One region of the Caballeronia sp. RCC_10 genome, then DNA from elsewhere that is predicted to be linked to it. Evidence: predicted binding sites of a transcription regulator. Region 1 holds the regulator's gene; the other holds the start of a gene.
The links. The regulator FliA, encoded in region 1, starts transcription of late flagellar genes. The targets are predictions, from matches to a motif close to CTAAAGTTTNNNNNNNNNNNGCCGNTA.
Positions count from the first base shown of each region.

Region 1 (10,808 bases):
GCGCGGATGCGGTTTGCGGCACCGATGCGAGCGCCGCAAGTGCGGCTGCGGCCTGTGCGTTGTCGGTCGCGCCCGATGCGGCGGACGGAGCGGACGCCGCAGCCGATGCCCCCGCCGCCGCTCCCGGTGCAGGTTGCGCCGGTTCCGCGAACTTCGCGCCACCGTTGTTCGCCATGTAGACGACGGCGCGCGCGATCTCGAAGTCACTGTAATCATCGGGACTGGCGCCGCCGCGCGGAGGCATCGCGCCTTTGCCGTTGAGCGCGTTGTGCAGCAGTGTGTCGTAGCCTTCGCTGATGCGCGGGGCCCATGCGCCGGCATCGCCGACTTTGGGTGCGCCGGCCGTGCCTGTCGCGTGACAGGCGGAGCAGACGGCTTTGAACACTTCTTCGCCGGTTTTGTAGACGCGGGGGGCGTTGGCGTCGCGGATATCGACTTTCGCGGCGGGCGCGACGCGCTCTTGCACGGAAGCGTCGATGTTGGTGCCGGCGCCGGTGCGCGTCGAGGTATCGACGTAAACGGCGAGCAGGATGATGATGGCGACCGGGATGCCGAACCCGGCGATGACCGCCGCGATGAGTTGGCCGGGTGTCCTGATCGGAGCTCCGTGGGGTGCTTCGCTCATGCTTGTCTCGTCTCCCGTTTTTTGATTGAGTCGGTTCAGACAGCGTGACGGCTACCGCTTAGCCCTTGCGTCGTCAAAGGCACGGTCGATTATAGACGGAACGTTTAACGGAAGGCGGCGGGGCGGCGAGGCGTGTGACGGGCGTTTACCCGCAGTTCGGTGGCGCTGGATTTTGCGTTGAACCGCTCGCCGTGGACGGATGTCCGGAAAACAGGTATCCTCTCGGATTCGCATGAGTCTTGCTGTCGCCTTTCGGCACCCCGCAAGCAAGGCTCCCGCCGATGCGCCCGTAGCTCAATGGATAGAGTACTGCCCTCCGAAGGCAGGGGTTGCTGGTTCGATCCCAGCCGGGCGCGCCAAGTTATCAAGAGCTTGCACCAGAATCAACACACCATGATCGTGGGCGTATGGAAACTGTACGGAAATTCTGCTGCTCAACTTCGGCGAAAATCGCTGATAAGTAACCTGTCGGCGGCCGACTTTGTTGGTGTTACCTGCAGCGATAAGTTGCACCGGGAATCGGGGCAAGCAGCGATGCTACAACCCCGACGCGTGGAAGCGACCGAAATACACTTCGCCCGGACGCATCGCCACGGCGCACAGATTTCCTAGCAGCTTTTGTGACTGGAGCCAGCGCAGGATTACGCTCTCGAGTCCGCATACGGAGCGACCGTACGCACCGCATGCGAACTAGATTGGAGCAGCCTGTCCCGGAGAGGCCTAACGGCCGACAGTGAGACACATGGGCGCGATAAACCTATCATTGAATCTTAGCGGGTCGAATTAAACTCGCTAGAACCATTCAGCTCGCCCTCAGGGCTAGGCTGGAGCCTGAGTTGCATAGTGAAATCCCATTACGGCGACGATAGGCACAATAAGGAGTTGTAAAAATACGATTGCCTTGTAGATTTTCGTGCGCCAAATGTTTTCGCGTAACCCACTAATGATAGTCAGCAGATTTAAGACCCCGACGATCCATAGGAAACCTGACGGATCGTCTGATAGCACTGAAAACACAACTTTTAGACTTTCACTCAATTGTTGAATCCAGTAAAGTTCCAGCGATAGATTTCAAAATACTTCAGATAATCAGATTTACCGTTCCCAGTCTGCATATTCTTGTAATCCCATCCGCTTCCATTTCTGTGAAAATAGCCGATTTCGACTGGCAATCCAGCGTATGCAGATTGCTGCGGGTCTGCGCCATTCCTGCCCAGCACCTTATTCACCCAAGTAACTGGACGATGGATTGTGTCGTCTGAATTTCCTTGATAAATCTGGATTGTCTCAGGCGACGAATTGACGACCAATTGAATATGGTGAGCGAGCCCATGCGACATTTGCCCCTTCAAATCCTTTGCTAACGCCAAAACATCGCCCGGTCTAATCTCATCTGCATCGAAGATAGACATGGTATTCAAATTGATACGCTGCACGTCGGGCGCGCCATAAGTGAGTTCCACCATATCTGCAAAGCCATACATGCTTGAATCATATTTTCCGTGTTCGGCCTGACCGTACACCTCCATGTTTCTATACGTTCTAACGCCCGTCACTAACTTTATTGGTAGCCCTCTAGCTGCTGCGTATTGAATAAGCAGCCTGACAGCAAAGTCTTCGCAAGTAAAGCGGTTCGTTTTGACATTCCCGTCTCTACTCCAATACTGTTCAGTGCGAAGCTGTTCAGCAAGTACTGGTGCCTGCGCTTGATAATCAGCTACATCAGTGGCTGTCCATTTTCGCGTTGTTTTCCAGAAAATTTTGAGTTTGACAACGTGAGGTCGAGTATCTGTCTTCGGCGTGAGCGGCGCAGAAATTACTGGGGATGTCATTGTTCTGTGTATACAAGGAGCAATTTAATGGAACTACCATCTCGACCTTCAATGATTGGTGTCTTGCCGTCAGGTGTTGTTGTGATTTCGCGAATCTCCCCTGTTGGAGATTGAACATAGAACAATGCACGGCTAACAGGTACACCGTCCTGATCAACGAGTTGGAAATGTCGATCAAAAACAGCATTCTCCTCCGCCCTGTCACGCTGTGCTCTGGGTGCGTCTGCGCTCGTGAACCCTTGAGAACCGACCACTCCAAGACTCTCGGCCATATCGTCGTACCACGCCTCTCCTGCCAGTTGGGCAAAGATGCGCGGATGTTCTGGACAGCCGCACACGACTACATCGTCATGCGCTGCAATCTCGCTGATAAAGAAGTTCACACGACGCGGACCGCCATCCTTCGCGATGTATCCCGTCGTCTTGCAGACCGGGCAATAAGCTTCGCCGCCTATAAGCGCGGCTTGGTGCCCGTGAATGAGAAACTGCGGTCCCTCGTAAGAGCCAACCTCTCCGCCGTTATCGAGTTGGTCCCCAACGACGGCGATTCGTCGCATCATGTGCAGCCTCCTTTGTATGATTCGTTATGCTTGCTTTTCAGCATGTGTCTCGGTTCGTTAGAAAAGACCTACTCACCTGAGTTGATTTGTCAGGATACGAGCACAACGAAGAAGCGCAATTGGATGCATCAGCGAAATCGTGAAATCGACAAAAGTTGACAGGGAATGAACTTCGGGCTACGGAGATTCGAGTCGTATCAACTTCTGAAACGTCTTCGATTGGGGCGCTAGTGTCTCGCGCGGTTGCAGTCTGCTGGAGTGAGCCGCACCGTGCCGTCGCGCATAGTCGGCGCTATGCCGTCGAGTCGAATAATGCGGGGGGGGGTGGAGCGTTAATCCGCCGTTGCTCACTATCCGCCGAAGGCAATGCGGTGATACTCACGCCACTGTTTGCCGAGATCGTGACGCACGACAGCTAAAGCCATTGCCATTCGACGAATCGCATACCATGCGAACCGTCGCCGCGCCGTTCGGCTTGATCGGTCGAAAGCCGATGGAAATGCCGCGCACGAGTCCGGCCTTGATGCTCTGCCACGCTTCTCCGAGCCGGTCGCGCAGCGCGCCGGGTTCATCGCACTGCGCAAGCGTAGTCCGAAAGCCGATGCCACGGCGGCCAGTCGCCGCAAACTTCACTTTGCCGACAGGCTTGGCATGATCGGGTTGCCACCGCAGCGCGAGCGGTAGCCTGTAGCGCGCGCCGGGTGGGCTGAATCACACGTGTGTGCCGCTCAAACACACAGACATCTGAGCACTGTGCGCTTATCGGTTTATGTGGAAGACAACCGCGACGCATTGTATTTCTCAATGACTCGGCCCAGGGCTCGAACGCGCTCATCAATTGCCGTTCAAAGCCTTCGACAACTTCACGAGAGAGCAACAGCGAGCCCCGCGCGCACTGGTGGTTGCGTTGGTACAGCACGTGTGGGCTCCTCAGCGTTTGCAAGAGGCCGCCCTATGACCGAACGACCCCGTTCGCAACGCGTGACTCAGATCCGCATCGTCGAGTGCAGTTGCCCGCCGCTGCGGCGGAGGCCACTGGCATCACGCTCTAACAAGGCAACTTGTGAACCTAGTAGCTGCTGCGTTCTGGCGTAAAAGTTAAATAAACGCTTTCTGGCACTGGTGGATTTGCACTGGCCTCAATGGCGGGCCTTGCCTGCGAAATCAAAGGCTACCATTGAGGGCACAAGAGCTGAACTCATCACCTCTGGTCCAACACTGACATTACGCGTCCTGTATCCGCCACCAGGAAACGACTCTCAACGCGTTAAGTCAGCATCGATTCCCAAATTGTCGTCGTGCCGCCCGGCGACCCCGCATGCGTTTCTGGCGTGGGCCGGAATTGCATGCAGATTGGCTTGACTCACCTCTGATCGACGTTGGCGGAGTAAGCGTGGGTTGGTCGGATGAAAAGACGATCAATGAATAGGTTTCCCTTAGCATCTTTGCCAAACTTGGCGCGGCCCCCTCAAGCCTCCACCCCCGTCCACTCCTGCTCCCGCAACTTCGCCCGCAGCCTCGCGACCGCCTGGCTATGCAACTGGCAAACCCGCGACTCGCTGACTTCCATCACCGCGCCGATCTCTCGCAGATTCAGCCCGCGCTCGTAATACAAGCTCATCAGCAGCTTCTCGCGCTCCGGCAGCCGATCGATAGCCTCGATCAACGCGCCGCGCAGGCTGTCATCGAGCAACGCCGACAGCGGGTCCGATCGATCCACGCAATGTCGATCCAGGAACGGTTCGTCGTCCGCCGAGCGGTCGAAGTCTTCGTAATAGATCAACTGGCTGCCGTGCAAGTCCTGCAGCATCGACTGATACTCGTCTAGCGGCAGCTGCATATGCTCGGCGATTTCCGTCTCGCTCGCCGAACGGCCAAGGCTCTGCTCGACCTTGTGCACCGCCGATTCCACTTCGCGCGACGTCTTGCGCATGCTGCGCGGCAGCCAGTCGTTCGCGCGCAGTTCATCGAGCATCGCGCCGCGAATGCGCTGGCTCGCATACGTCTCGAACTGCGCACCCTGATCTTCCTTGTAACGGCTCGCCGCATCCAACAGGCCGATCATGCCGGCCTGAATCAGATCGTCGAGGTCGACGCTCGCCGGCATCTTGGCGACGAGCTGCAGCCCCAGCCGGCGAACGAGCGGCGCATAGCGCGTCAACACGTCGGACTGCGAGAGTTTGCCTTGGGCGTTGTACATCTGGGTCACCTTTGTCTTGATCACATCGACGCCGTGCTGCTCAATGCATGGCCGGGAAACATCGACGCCCTTCGCGCCACTTCCCGCCCGCCCTTGTCAGACTCGCCATCCAAAAACTGCATTTCGTTTTCAACTTCAGCATCACGGGCAGCCGGCGTGGAACGCACCGGCCAGTGCAGAAGCTCCGCCGCAATCTGGCGATAGTCGCGCGCCGCAGCCGTAGCCGGAAACGCCTCTACCACCGAACGCGACAGCTCCCTCGCCCGAGTAATGCGCGCATCCTCGGACACATACCCCGCCTGCACGAGCGCCACCGCCAGATACCGGCTCGCCACGCCCGACAGGTTGTCGAACGCGACCGCCGCGTCGGCCGGGTTCTGCACGTGATTGATCAGCACGCGGAACTGTCCGATCGCATGCGCGTAGTGCAGACGCTTCATGCACGCATACGCCTCGGTGATCGCCGGCGCAGCCGCCCGCGTGACGATCAGGAAGTCATGCGCCTGCGCCGCAAGCGACGACAGCGCGCCATGCCGATCCAGTTGCGTATCGATCAGCACGATGTCCGCCGGTCCGTCGAGCAACCCGCGGCACTGCGCGGCGTCGTGACTCACGCGCTCCTCGCGGGGCGCGGCGATCAGCGAAAAGCCGAGCGGCGTGCGCGTGACGACGTCCTGCAACGTGTGGCGGCCGGACATCACCGCACTCATCGCCTGCGATCCGGAAAGCCCCGCCATGCGGCTCACCGATGTTCCGTTCTGCCGCTCGTCGATGACGAGCACATCCTTGCCATGCACGGCCAGCGCCGCGCCGAGATTCACCACCGCCGACGTGCAACCGATGCCCGCCGGTCCGCCCGCGACCGCCACCACGCGCGAGCCTGCACGCGTCAGGAGCCGTCTCAGGCCTTCAGCCTGGTCGAGCACGAGCTTATCCAAAGCGAACCTCATGGAGTTCAGCCGCGGCACGCGCGGACAATGCGGACAACAGCGCCGGCACTTCCTCGTCCTGCGGCACGAACGGCGAGCCGTCGCGCGGAATGCAGAACGCGCTTTTGATCAGGAACCGCTTGGTCGCCACGTACAGGTTTTCCGGCACCTTCTGTCCGGTCGATACGTAATGCACCGGCAGCTTGTAGCGGATGACCGTATCGAGCACGCCGCCGAGGTTCGTCGCTTCATCGAGCTTGGTCAGGATGCAGCCCGCGAGCGGCGGCTGATCGGCCGCGCTCTTGTAGGCCTGCACGACTTCGTTGAGCGTGTCGCCGTGGCTCGTCGCGTTCAGCAGCAACAGGCGCTGCACCGGATGACCCGCGCCGCACAGCATCGAAATCTGATCGGACACCGTGCGATCCCGCTGGCTCATGCCGATCGTGTCGATCAGCACGATGTGCTTGTTGCGCAGCTCCGAAAGCGCGAGTTGCAGATCGGCCGCGTCCTTCACCGCGTGCACCGAGACGCCGAGAATCTTGCCGAAGATGCGCAACTGCTCGTGCGCGCCGATCCGGTAGCTGTCCGTCGTCAGCAGCGCGACCTTGCTTGCGCCGAAGCGCATCACGCAGCGCGCGGCGAGCTTCGCGGTGGTCGTCGTCTTGCCGACGCCCGTCGGGCCCATCAGCGCGAACACGCCGCCACGTTCCATCAGCGCGTCTTCGCTCGCCATCACCGGCAGGTTCGATTCGAGCACCTGCTGCACCCATTCGAGCGCGTGCTCGGCGTTTTCCATTTCCGGCAAGTTGTCGACGATCATGCGCACGAGTTGCGCGGAGAAGCCCGCGGCGAACAGGTGCTTGGTCAGCGCGGCGTTGCTCGGCATGCGGCGCTGGCGATCGCCCCACAGCAGGCCGGAGAACTGTTCTTCCATCATCGAGCGCATCGACGACAGCTCGTTCATCACCGTATCGTTGACGACCTGCTCCATGCGCGCACGAATCGCCTCGGTGACGACAGCCGCCGCATTCGCGGGCAAGCCTTCGAACGCACCTTCAGCCGATGCCGGCGATGCTTCCGCTTGCGGCGCGCTTGCGTTGATCTTCTGCGCGGCGCGGCGTGCGGCGACTTGCGCGGCTTCGCGCGCCCACTCGGGCGTGTCCACCTTCGGTTGCGCGGCCTGGCGCAGCACGTAGCTCGCCGTCTCCGGCTTGTCGGCGGCTTGCGCTTTGGGCGGCACCGGCACGCCCATGCCGCGTGCAATTGCCGACGATGCCGTCAGCGGCCGATTCGACGGCGTCGCGGCCTGCTCGGCGATGCGTCGCGCATGCTCGATCAGCCACGGATTCGAATCGGCCAGCGTGCGGGATGCTTCGTCGGCGGGTGCTTCGTCGGCTGCGTCGGCATCGGCGTCGGGCTTCGCGCCGAACACGGACGAGAACACATCGCCGCTCGCATAGGGATTCGGTGCGGCGTGCTTGGCCGCAGCGGCTGCTGCCTGCGCCAGCGCGGCGCGCGGCGTGGCGCTCGCGAACGTCGCGGGCGCGGCCAGCTCTTGCGCTTTCGGCGAGATCGACGCGATATCGCTGTCCGCGCAACCGGCGATCTCCACGGAACCATCGTCCAGCGTACGGTTCGACAGCACGATTGCATCGGGGCCAAGCGCTTCCCGAACCTGTCGCAGTGCGTCGCGGCTGTTCGCGCCAATGAATTTACGGATGTTCAAACTTGCCCCCGATGAGGAATGACTGCGATCTTTGCGAGGCGGGCGTCGCCGGATGTTTCGACGTGTCCGCTTTCAGTGAAGCCATTATTGCGAAGAAGCGCCTGCGTCTATCGCTGGATAAGGGGTGTGAAAAAGGGGTATTTCGGCTGATGGAGCAGATCGCGGTAAAGATTCGGCTCGCCGTGCCGACCACGGCGTAAGCTATAGGGCGCTTTTCCGCCAACCAGAACCGACAGGAGACTTTTACGCATGGCGTCCGATGTTTCCCCCGCTTCCACTCAAACCACCGGCGCGCGTCTCGTCGTCGATGCGCTCGTGCAACACGGCGTCGAGCGCGTGTTCTGCGTGCCCGGCGAGAGCTTTCTCGCCGTGCTCGATTCGCTGCACGACGAAACTGAACAGATTCAGACCATCGTGTGCCGCCACGAGGCGGGCGCGGCGAACATGGCCGAAGCGGTCGGCAAGCTGACCGGCCGGCCCGGCGTCGCGATCGTCACGCGCGGGCCGGGCGCGACGCACGCATCCATCGGCGTGCACACCGCGTATCAGGATTCGACGCCGATGATCCTGCTCATCGGCCAATGCGCGCGCGACCACATGGATCGCGAGGCGTTTCAGGAGATCGACTATCGGCGCATGTTCGGGCAGATGGCGAAGTGGGTCGCGCAGATCGACGATCCGCGCCGCGTGCCTGAATACATGAGTCATGCGTTCCACGTCGCGACGGCGGGGCGTCCGGGGCCGGTCGTGCTCGCGCTGCCCGAGGACATGCTGACCGAAGCCTGCGATGCCGCGCCCGCCGCGCCGCGTTATCAGCGGGTGGCCGCATCGCCCGCGCCGGCGCAGATGGAACGGCTGCGCGACCTGCTCGCCCATGCGAAGAAGCCGTTCGTGATCGCGGGCGGCAGCGGCTGGACGGAAGCCGCCACGCAGGACTTCGCGCGTTTCATCGAGCGATGGCAGTTGCCGGCCGGCTGCGCCTTCCGCTTTCAGGACACGCTGAACAACGAGCATCCGAACTATGCGGGCGATGTCGGCCTCGGCATCAATCCGGCGCTCGCTGCCCGCGTGCGCGACGCCGATGTCCTCTTCGTGCTCGGCCCGCGCATGGGCGAATCGACGACGGGCGGCTACACGCTGCTCGATATCCCGAAGACGAAGCAGACGCTCATCCACGTGCATCAGGGCGCGGAAGAATTGGGACGCGTCTATAGCGCGGATTTGCCGATCGTGTCGGGCATGCCGGAAATCGCTTCGATGCTCGCGGCGCTCGAACCGCCCGCTGCGATCGCGTGGACGGGAGCCGCCGAGGCCGCGCACGCCGCGTACCTCGAATGGCGCAAGCCCAGGCCGATGATGGGCGATGTCCAGCTCGGCGAGATCATGCGCGCGCTCGCCGAACGGCTGCCCGCCGACGCCATTCTCACGAACGGCGCGGGGAATTACGCAACGTGGCTGCATCGGCACTATTCGTATCGGCACTTCCGCTCGCAGGTCGCACCGACGAGCGGCGCGATGGGCTACGGCGTGCCCGCCGCCATCGCCGCGAAGTCGCTGTATCCGGATCGCACGGTGATCGCCTTCGCCGGCGACGGCTGCTTCATGATGGCGAGCCACGAAATCGCCACGGCGATGCAGTATCGGCTGGCAGTGATTTTCGTCGTCGTGAACAACGCTCAATACGGCACGATCCGCATGCATCAGGAGCGGCACTACCCGCATCGCGTGCATGGGACGGGGCTGACCAATCCGGATTTCGTCGCGTATGCGCGCGCGTTCGGGGCGCACGGCGAACGGGTCGAGACGACCGACCAGTTCATGCCCGCGTTCGATCGCGCCGTGGAATCCGGGCTGCCCGCGGTCATCGAGATTCGCATTCCACAGGATCAGAGCACGCCGGCGGCGACGCTGGAGCAGGTTCGTCAGCAAGGCAAGCGTTGACCGCGAGCTTTCGATTTGCTTGCTCTTAACCCCCGGTGGCAGTAGAGTAATCCGCTCGAAATTACTGGGGGTTAGCGATGCTCAAGATTCTTGCGGTTGCATTGGCGCTGGGCTTCTCCGGTGCGGCGTTCGCGAAAGCGGACTGCACGGCGCATCCGAAAGGCGAGTGGATGAAGGAATCGGATGCGAAGGCCAAGATCGAGTCGCAGGGCTACAAGATCCGCAAGTTCAAGGTCGATGGCAACTGCTACGAAATTTACGGTCGCGACAAGGACGGCAAGAAAGTCGAGATTTACTACGACACCAAAACGCTGGATGTCGTGAAGTCCGAAGTCGACTGAGCACGCTGTTTGTCATGTCGATGCGCGTAAAGGTCTGGGACATCTGGGTGCGGCTGACGCACTGGGCGGTCGCGGGCATCGTCGTGTGGAATCTTTTCGGGCCGACGGATTCCACGCATCGGCTGCTGGGGTACATCGCGGCGGGACTCGTGGTCGCGCGCATCGTGTGGGGGTTCATCGGCTCGGCGAATGCGCGCTTCTCGGCGTGGTGGCCGACACCGGCGCGTCTTCGCGAATATTTCCGCTCCCTTGCGGCGGGCCGGCCGCTGCATCATCAATCGCACAATCCGCTCGGCGGCTTGATGGCGCTCTTTCTGTGGCTTGTGGTCCTCGCGCTCGGCGTGTCGGGATGGCTCATGCGGCTCGATGCCTTCTGGGGCGAAGACTGGCCCCAGCAGATTCATACGTGGCTCTCCCTCGTCATCGAGATCTTCGCTTGCGTGCATATCGCGGCGGCCGTGCTGATGACCGTCTGGACGCGTGAGGAACTCATTCGCGCGATGGTGACGGGGTATAAGCGGGTCAACAAGCCGTTGGAATAGCCGTTTGGCGGCGCGGTCAGCATTTGCCCGCGAGATTCAAACGACCACCTCCATGCAAAACGGCCCGGCCGCTTGCGCGAACCGGGCCGTTCCAACACTCAAGGCGAAAGCC
Region 1 is NZ_JBFUPT010000003.1:438,748-449,555, reverse strand. It holds gene AB6804_RS09760 (cytochrome c5 family protein) at 1-625, opposite strand, end outside; tRNA gene AB6804_RS09755 (tRNA-Arg) at 909-984, shown strand; gene AB6804_RS09750 (hypothetical protein) at 1,660-2,457, opposite strand; gene AB6804_RS09745 (PAAR domain-containing protein) at 2,454-3,017, opposite strand; gene AB6804_RS09740 (RNA polymerase sigma factor FliA) at 4,486-5,217, opposite strand; gene AB6804_RS09735 (MinD/ParA family protein) at 5,238-6,155, opposite strand; gene flhF (flagellar biosynthesis protein FlhF) at 6,148-7,872, opposite strand; gene AB6804_RS09725 (hypothetical protein) at 7,935-8,072, shown strand; gene AB6804_RS09720 (thiamine pyrophosphate-binding protein) at 8,122-9,813, shown strand; gene AB6804_RS09715 (PepSY domain-containing protein) at 9,891-10,154, shown strand; gene AB6804_RS09710 (cytochrome b/b6 domain-containing protein) at 10,175-10,696, shown strand.

Region 2 (5,980 bases), on a different contig from region 1:
CGCGTGAGCGTCGAGGCCTATGACGATCCGCTCGTCGGCGGCGTGACGTGCTATGTCTCGCGGGCGCGCACGGGCGGCGTGAAAGGCACGCTCGGCATCGCCGAAGATCCGACGGAAGCGTCGATCGCGTGCCGCCAGGTCGGGCCGGTCGCGTTCAAGGAACCGCTCAGGCAGAAGAGCGATGTGTTCACGGATCGCATGTCGTTCATCTTCAAGACGCTGCATGTCGTGCGGATCGTCGATGCGAAACGCAACACGCTCGTGTATCTGACGTATAGCGACCGTATCGCGAGCGGCAGCGCGAAGAACAGCGTGACGGCCGTGCCGGTGCCGCAGGGAACGGCGATTCCGGTGAAGTGAGCACGGCTCGCGGGCAGGCGAAGTTGTAAACTGACCAATTCGCCTTCGAACGATCCGCTCAATGAACGCGCCACGTTTCTCCAACGCCGCACGCTACTGGCGCTCGCCGCTCGTGCCGGACGCGGACATGGTCACCGCCGAGTACTACGACCACGAATTCGCGCCGCACTGGCACGACGCGTACACGGTGCCGGTCATCGAAGCGGGCGCGGAATGCTATGACTATCGCGGCTCGCGGTACGTGGCCGAAGCGGGCTCGGTGCCGGTGATCAATCCCGGCGAGCTGCATACCGGCGCGCGGGCCGTGGATGCCGGCTGGCGCTATCGCGTGTTTTATCTGCCGGTGCCATTCGTCGAAAATCTGGCGCGCGAGATGTCGGGGCGCGCGACGGCGGCGCCGTGGTTCGTCGCAGGCATCATCCGCGATACCGATCTGGCCAGGCGGCTCGTGGCCGCGCATCGGGCGCTGGAGCGCGCCGGACAAGCGGCCAGCGCGGACCCGCTCGCCGCCGAAACCGCACTCGTCGATGCGGTCAGCACGCTGCTCGCGCGCGATGCGCTCGAACGGCCCTCGCCCGCTCCGCTCGCTGCCGATGCGGTGCGCGTCGCAACGATGAAAGCCCGCCTCGCCGACGATCTTCTCGAACCCGTTACGCTCGCGGAACTCGCCCGCACGGTCGGGCTGTCGATGTTCCATGCGGCGCGGCTCTTCACCCGCGAAACGGGTCTTGCGCCGCATGCATGGCGCAATCAATTGCGCATCGCGCGGGCGTTGCCGGCGTTGCGCGCGGGGACGTCGATCGCGCATGTCGCGGCGGCCAGCGGGTTCACCGATCAGAGTCATTTCACGCGGCACTTCAAGCGCGCGTTCGGCGTTGCGCCGGGACGCTGGCGCTAAGTTCGCCGTTTCCGCTTCGCGACCGCAAGAACGTACAAGCCGGCCAGGGCACGACTGGTTATCCTCCGCAAGCTGGCAACACGCACATGTCGTACTGGAGGGAGGACCACCTTGACCGCATCATCATCCACCAATGCGCTGAGCGAATTCGCCGCCGGCGCGCGTGACACCATCCCGATGATGATCGGCGCCGCGCCTTTCGGCGTCATCTTCGGCACGCTCGTCACCGCGAGTCCGCTCGCGTTGTGGCACGGCCAGCTCATGTCGCTCGTGGTGTTCGCCGGCTCGGCGCAGTTCATCGCGGCCGGCATGATTGCCGGGAATGCGAGCTTCGCCGTCATCTGGGCGACGACGTTCGTCGTCAATCTGCGGCACATCCTGTATTCGGCGACGCTCGCGCCCTACGTCGCCCATCTGCCCGCGCGCTGGCGCTGGGCGCTGGCCGGCCTCATGACCGACGAAGTCTTCGCCGTGGCCTACGCGCATTACCAAAAACGCACGGCGGGCGAAATCGGGCCGCATTACTTCTTCGGCTCCGGCGTCGCAATGTACCTCAACTGGCAAGTGTGGACGCTCATCGGCCTGTTCTTCGGCGCGGCGTTTCCGGGCCTCAAATCACTCGGGCTGGACTTCGCGATGGTCGCGACGTTCATCGCGATCATCGTGCCGCAACTCGTCGCGGCGCGCTTCGTGGCGGCGGCGCTGGCGTCGGGCGTGCTGTCGTTCGCGTGGCAAGGCTGGCCGTACAAGCTCGGCCTGCTCGCGGCGGTGCTCGTGGGCGTCGTCGTCGGCATGCTGCTGACGATGACGGACGCCAAAGCGGGACTCGACAAGGAGCGCGTGCGATGAACTATGTGCTGCTGATCTTCGGAATGGCGCTCGTCACCTATGTGATCCGCGCCGCCGTGTTCGTGCTCGGCGAGCGGCTCACGTTTGCGCCCGTCGTGCGTACCGCGCTCGGCTTCGTCCCGGTGACGGTGCTGACCGCGATCATCGTGCCGATGACCGTGTCGCCGCACGGCACCGGCGCGGAGCTGACCTGGCGCAATCCGCAGCTCGTCGCGGCGGTGGTCGCCGTCGTCGTGTGCGCGTTGACGAAGCGCACGCTTTTGACGATCGCCGTGTCGCTCGCAGTGTTCTTCTTCTGGCAACTGGTCGTGTTGCGTTAGGCGTTGCGCAGTGCGCGCCTTACAGAAGCCACTCAAGTTTCCGGCTCCCGCGCCGATATCAGAATCGAATGGCCTCCGCTCTGCCGGCGGGCCGACAGCATCTCCCGCGAGTGGGCCATCGGGCTGCCCCGAGCGCGGAACCGGAAACCGACATGCCGCAAATCACCCTTTCGCTTCGCGACGAGACGATCGCTTCGCTGCAACGCGACTTCGAAGCGTTCTTGCGTCTCTCGCTGAAGCTCGACCCTCAGTTCATCACGCCGTCGTTCGAGGACTTCCTGCGCGCGAAGCTGCTCGACAACCCCACGCCGCTCACCGAGCAGGCCGTGCAGCGCATGCTCACGCACGGCCAGTACGCCTGGGCGAAGCGCGCGCTCGACAAGGAGTTTCCGGACGTCGTCGAAATCCTGATTCGTCAGGCGGCGGAGCACGGCTTCGCGTTCGCGATTCGTTCGGACTGGAGCGCGGAAGATCTGCTGAAGGCATCGCGCGAATGGGCGGCGGCGATCGTCACCGAGGCGAAGGGCGATGTATCGCAAGTCGATGTGCTCGCCTCGCAGATCAAGTCGGCGGCGGCGGATATCCGCACGGTCGAGGAAAAGATGCAGACGCCGGCCTGGCGGCTCGCCGATTCGCTTCGTCAGCGTGTCCATGACGCGAAGGTCGCCGTGGAAACCAACGTCGGCTCGACGGCGCGCGAAAAGCTCGGCGAACTGCGCGCGCTGCTGCGCCTCAGCATCTTCTATGGTTCGGTGCAGAAGCAGGAAGCGCAGCAGTTGCTCGAATATCTGCGCTCGCTGCGGCCGGAATTGTTCGTCGAAGAGCCGTATGACGGCTTCACGCGGTTCGCGGCGTGGCTGCGGAGCATCTTCGGTCACGCGCCGCGGGCGGCAGGCGCGACGCGGGCCTCGCGCTAACGAGGGCGCGCCCTACTCCCACATTCCCTTGAGCCGCGCGGCGATATCGATCTTCGCTTTCGCCGCCGCCGCTAGCCCTGCCGCCGTCGGCGCGGCGGCGACCGGCACGGGCGGCCATGCGGCGGCCTCGAAGTGCGGCATCAGATGCGGCGGAATGAAGCGCGTGCGCTGCGCCCACACGTGCCTGTCGCCGAGGTTCGTCTGGTTGTGCACGTAGAACCGCTGCGGCGTGATCACGTGCAGGTCTTCCTTTGCCCGCGTCATGGCGACATACAGCAGGCGGCGCTCTTCGTCGAGTTCCTCTTCGCTGCCCGTGCCGAGATCGGACGGAATGCAACCGTCGACGCCGTTAAGCACGAACACGTTGCGCCACTCCTGCCCCTTCGCGGAATGGATGGTCGAGAGAATCAGATAATCCTCGTCGATGAGCGGCACGCCCGATTCATCGCTTGTCGCGTCGGGCGGATCGAGTGTCAGTTCGGTGAGAAAGCGCTCGCGCGTCGGATACGTCGACGCGATGCTCTCCATCTGCATCACATCGCCGATGCGAATGGCCGCGTCCTCGTGGTTGCGCTCCAGGTGCGGCTCGTACCATCGGCGGATCATTTCGAACTCGGCGGGCCAGCCCGATTCCCGCCCGCAAAGCCTGCCCATCAGGGCGACAAAGCGCGGCCAGTCCTCGCTCGCGCGTGCGGGCGCGCTGAAGGCTGCGATGGCATCGGCTGCCCGCGCGTTCTGGGCGACGCCGTCAAGCAGGCGTCCCGCGATCGCCGGCCCGACGCCCGGCAGCAGTTGCGCGACCCGAAAGCCCGCGACGCGGTCGCGCGGATTCTCGGCCCAGCGCAGCACCGCGAGCACGTCCTTCACGTGCACCGAATCCAGAAACTTGAGCCCGCCGAACTTCACGAACGGGATGTTCTTGCGCGTCAACTCGATTTCGAGCGTCGCGCTGTGATGCGCCGCACGAAACAGCACGGCCTGCGACTTGAGCTTCATGCCGCCCTTGCGCGCCTCCAGCACCTTTTCGACGACATAGCGCGCCTGATCGGCCTCGTCGGCGACGGAGACGACGCGCGGCTTCTGCGCCGATGCCTTGTCGGTCCACAAGTCCTTCGTGTACCGCTCGGCGGCAAGCCCGATGACCGCGTTCGACGCTTCGAGAATGGACTGCGTCGAGCGGTAATTGCGATCGAGCGTGACGGTCGCGGCGGGCGGATCGAAGTGTTGCGGGAAATCGAGGATATTGCGCACGGTCGCGCCGCGGAACGAATAAATCGACTGCGCATCGTCGCCGACGACGGTGAGGCCGCGCCCGTTGGGTTTCATCGCGAGAAGAATGCTCGCCTGCAAGCGATTCGTGTCCTGATATTCGTCGACGAGCACGTGATCGAAGCGGCTCGACAGATCGGCGGCAATCGCCGGCTCCGCCGCGAGATGCGACCAGTAGAGCAGGAGGTCGTCGTAGTCGAGCACGCTTTGCGATTGCTTCGCGCTGACGTAGGCGGCAAACAGGCGCTTCAGATCGGCTTCCCACTCGCGGCACCACGGAAACGACTGATCGAGCACCGTCGCGAGCGACGCGCCGGTGTTGACCACGCGCGAATAGATCGCGAAGCACGTCGACTTGGCCGGAAAACGCTTTTCCTTCGACGACAGCCCGAGTTCGTGCCGGACGAGGTTCATGAGATCGGCGGAGTCTTCGCGGTCGTTGATGGTGAACGAAGGCGCAAGCCCGACGATATCGGCGTAATCGCGCAGCAGCCGCGCGCCGACGCCGTGAAACGTGCCCGACCACGTAAGACCTTGCGCGATGGCGCTGCGGTTGCCGAGCGCGTTCGTGGCGATGCGCGAGACGCGCCGCGTCATTTCGAGCGCCGCGCGGCGCGAAAACGTCAGCAGCAAAATGCGATGCGGGTCCGCGCCCTTCACGAGCAAATGCGCGACGCGATGCGCAAGCGTGTTCGTCTTGCCCGATCCCGCGCCCGCGATGACGAGCAGCGGGCCGCCGGTGCGGCCCGGTTCGTCCACGCCGAATTCGACGGCGCGGCGTTGCCCGTCGTTCAGTTTCGCGAGATACGCCGCTGCGGCCTGATCTTGAGTGCGGGATGATTCGGCGGCGGTGTCGGGGAGCGTGAGCACGAGGACTTGAGCGGTGGATAGAAGTGACGCGACACTGTATATCCATACAACCCACGCGTGCAAGCCTTTGTCGACGCTAGCCTTTTGGCCCTAAAACGACAACGGCCCGCGAACAAGGCGCGGGCCGTATCGACGGAAGAAGACGCCCTAGTCGGCCTTCTTCGCGTTCTTCAGCTTGGCATCGGCTGCGGCTTCGTTCGCTTCCGATTGCGACTCGGTCTTCTTCTTGTCGGCCTTCGCCTGCGCGACGGCCGCGTCCTTGTCGGCTTCAGCCTGCTTCTTCGCGGCTTTCTTGTCGGCGTGCGTCATCGGCGCATCGCTCGTTTGCGCGATCGATACCGCGCTCACGCTCGTCAACGCGCCCGCGACGAGCGCCGCCAGCAACGCATTCGTACGTCTTGTCATGGTGTTCTCCCGGTGTGGTTGCGCAACGCCTCGCGACGCCCTCTTGCGGGCGTCGCGGCGACCCGTTTAGTGCTGCTCGCCCTGATCCTTCG
Region 2 is NZ_JBFUPT010000005.1:90,208-96,187, reverse strand. It holds gene AB6804_RS11975 (CreA family protein) at 1-360, shown strand, start outside; gene AB6804_RS11970 (AraC family transcriptional regulator) at 422-1,258, shown strand; gene AB6804_RS11965 (AzlC family ABC transporter permease) at 1,436-2,107, shown strand; gene AB6804_RS11960 (AzlD domain-containing protein) at 2,104-2,427, shown strand; gene AB6804_RS11955 (DUF4088 family protein) at 2,580-3,344, shown strand; gene AB6804_RS11950 (ATP-dependent helicase) at 3,357-5,483, opposite strand; gene AB6804_RS11945 (hypothetical protein) at 5,631-5,888, opposite strand; gene AB6804_RS11940 (hypothetical protein) at 5,955-5,980, opposite strand, start outside.
Region 2: a site for FliA is predicted at 2,459-2,485, ahead of AB6804_RS11955 (DUF4088 family protein). Genes of this name have one in related genera too.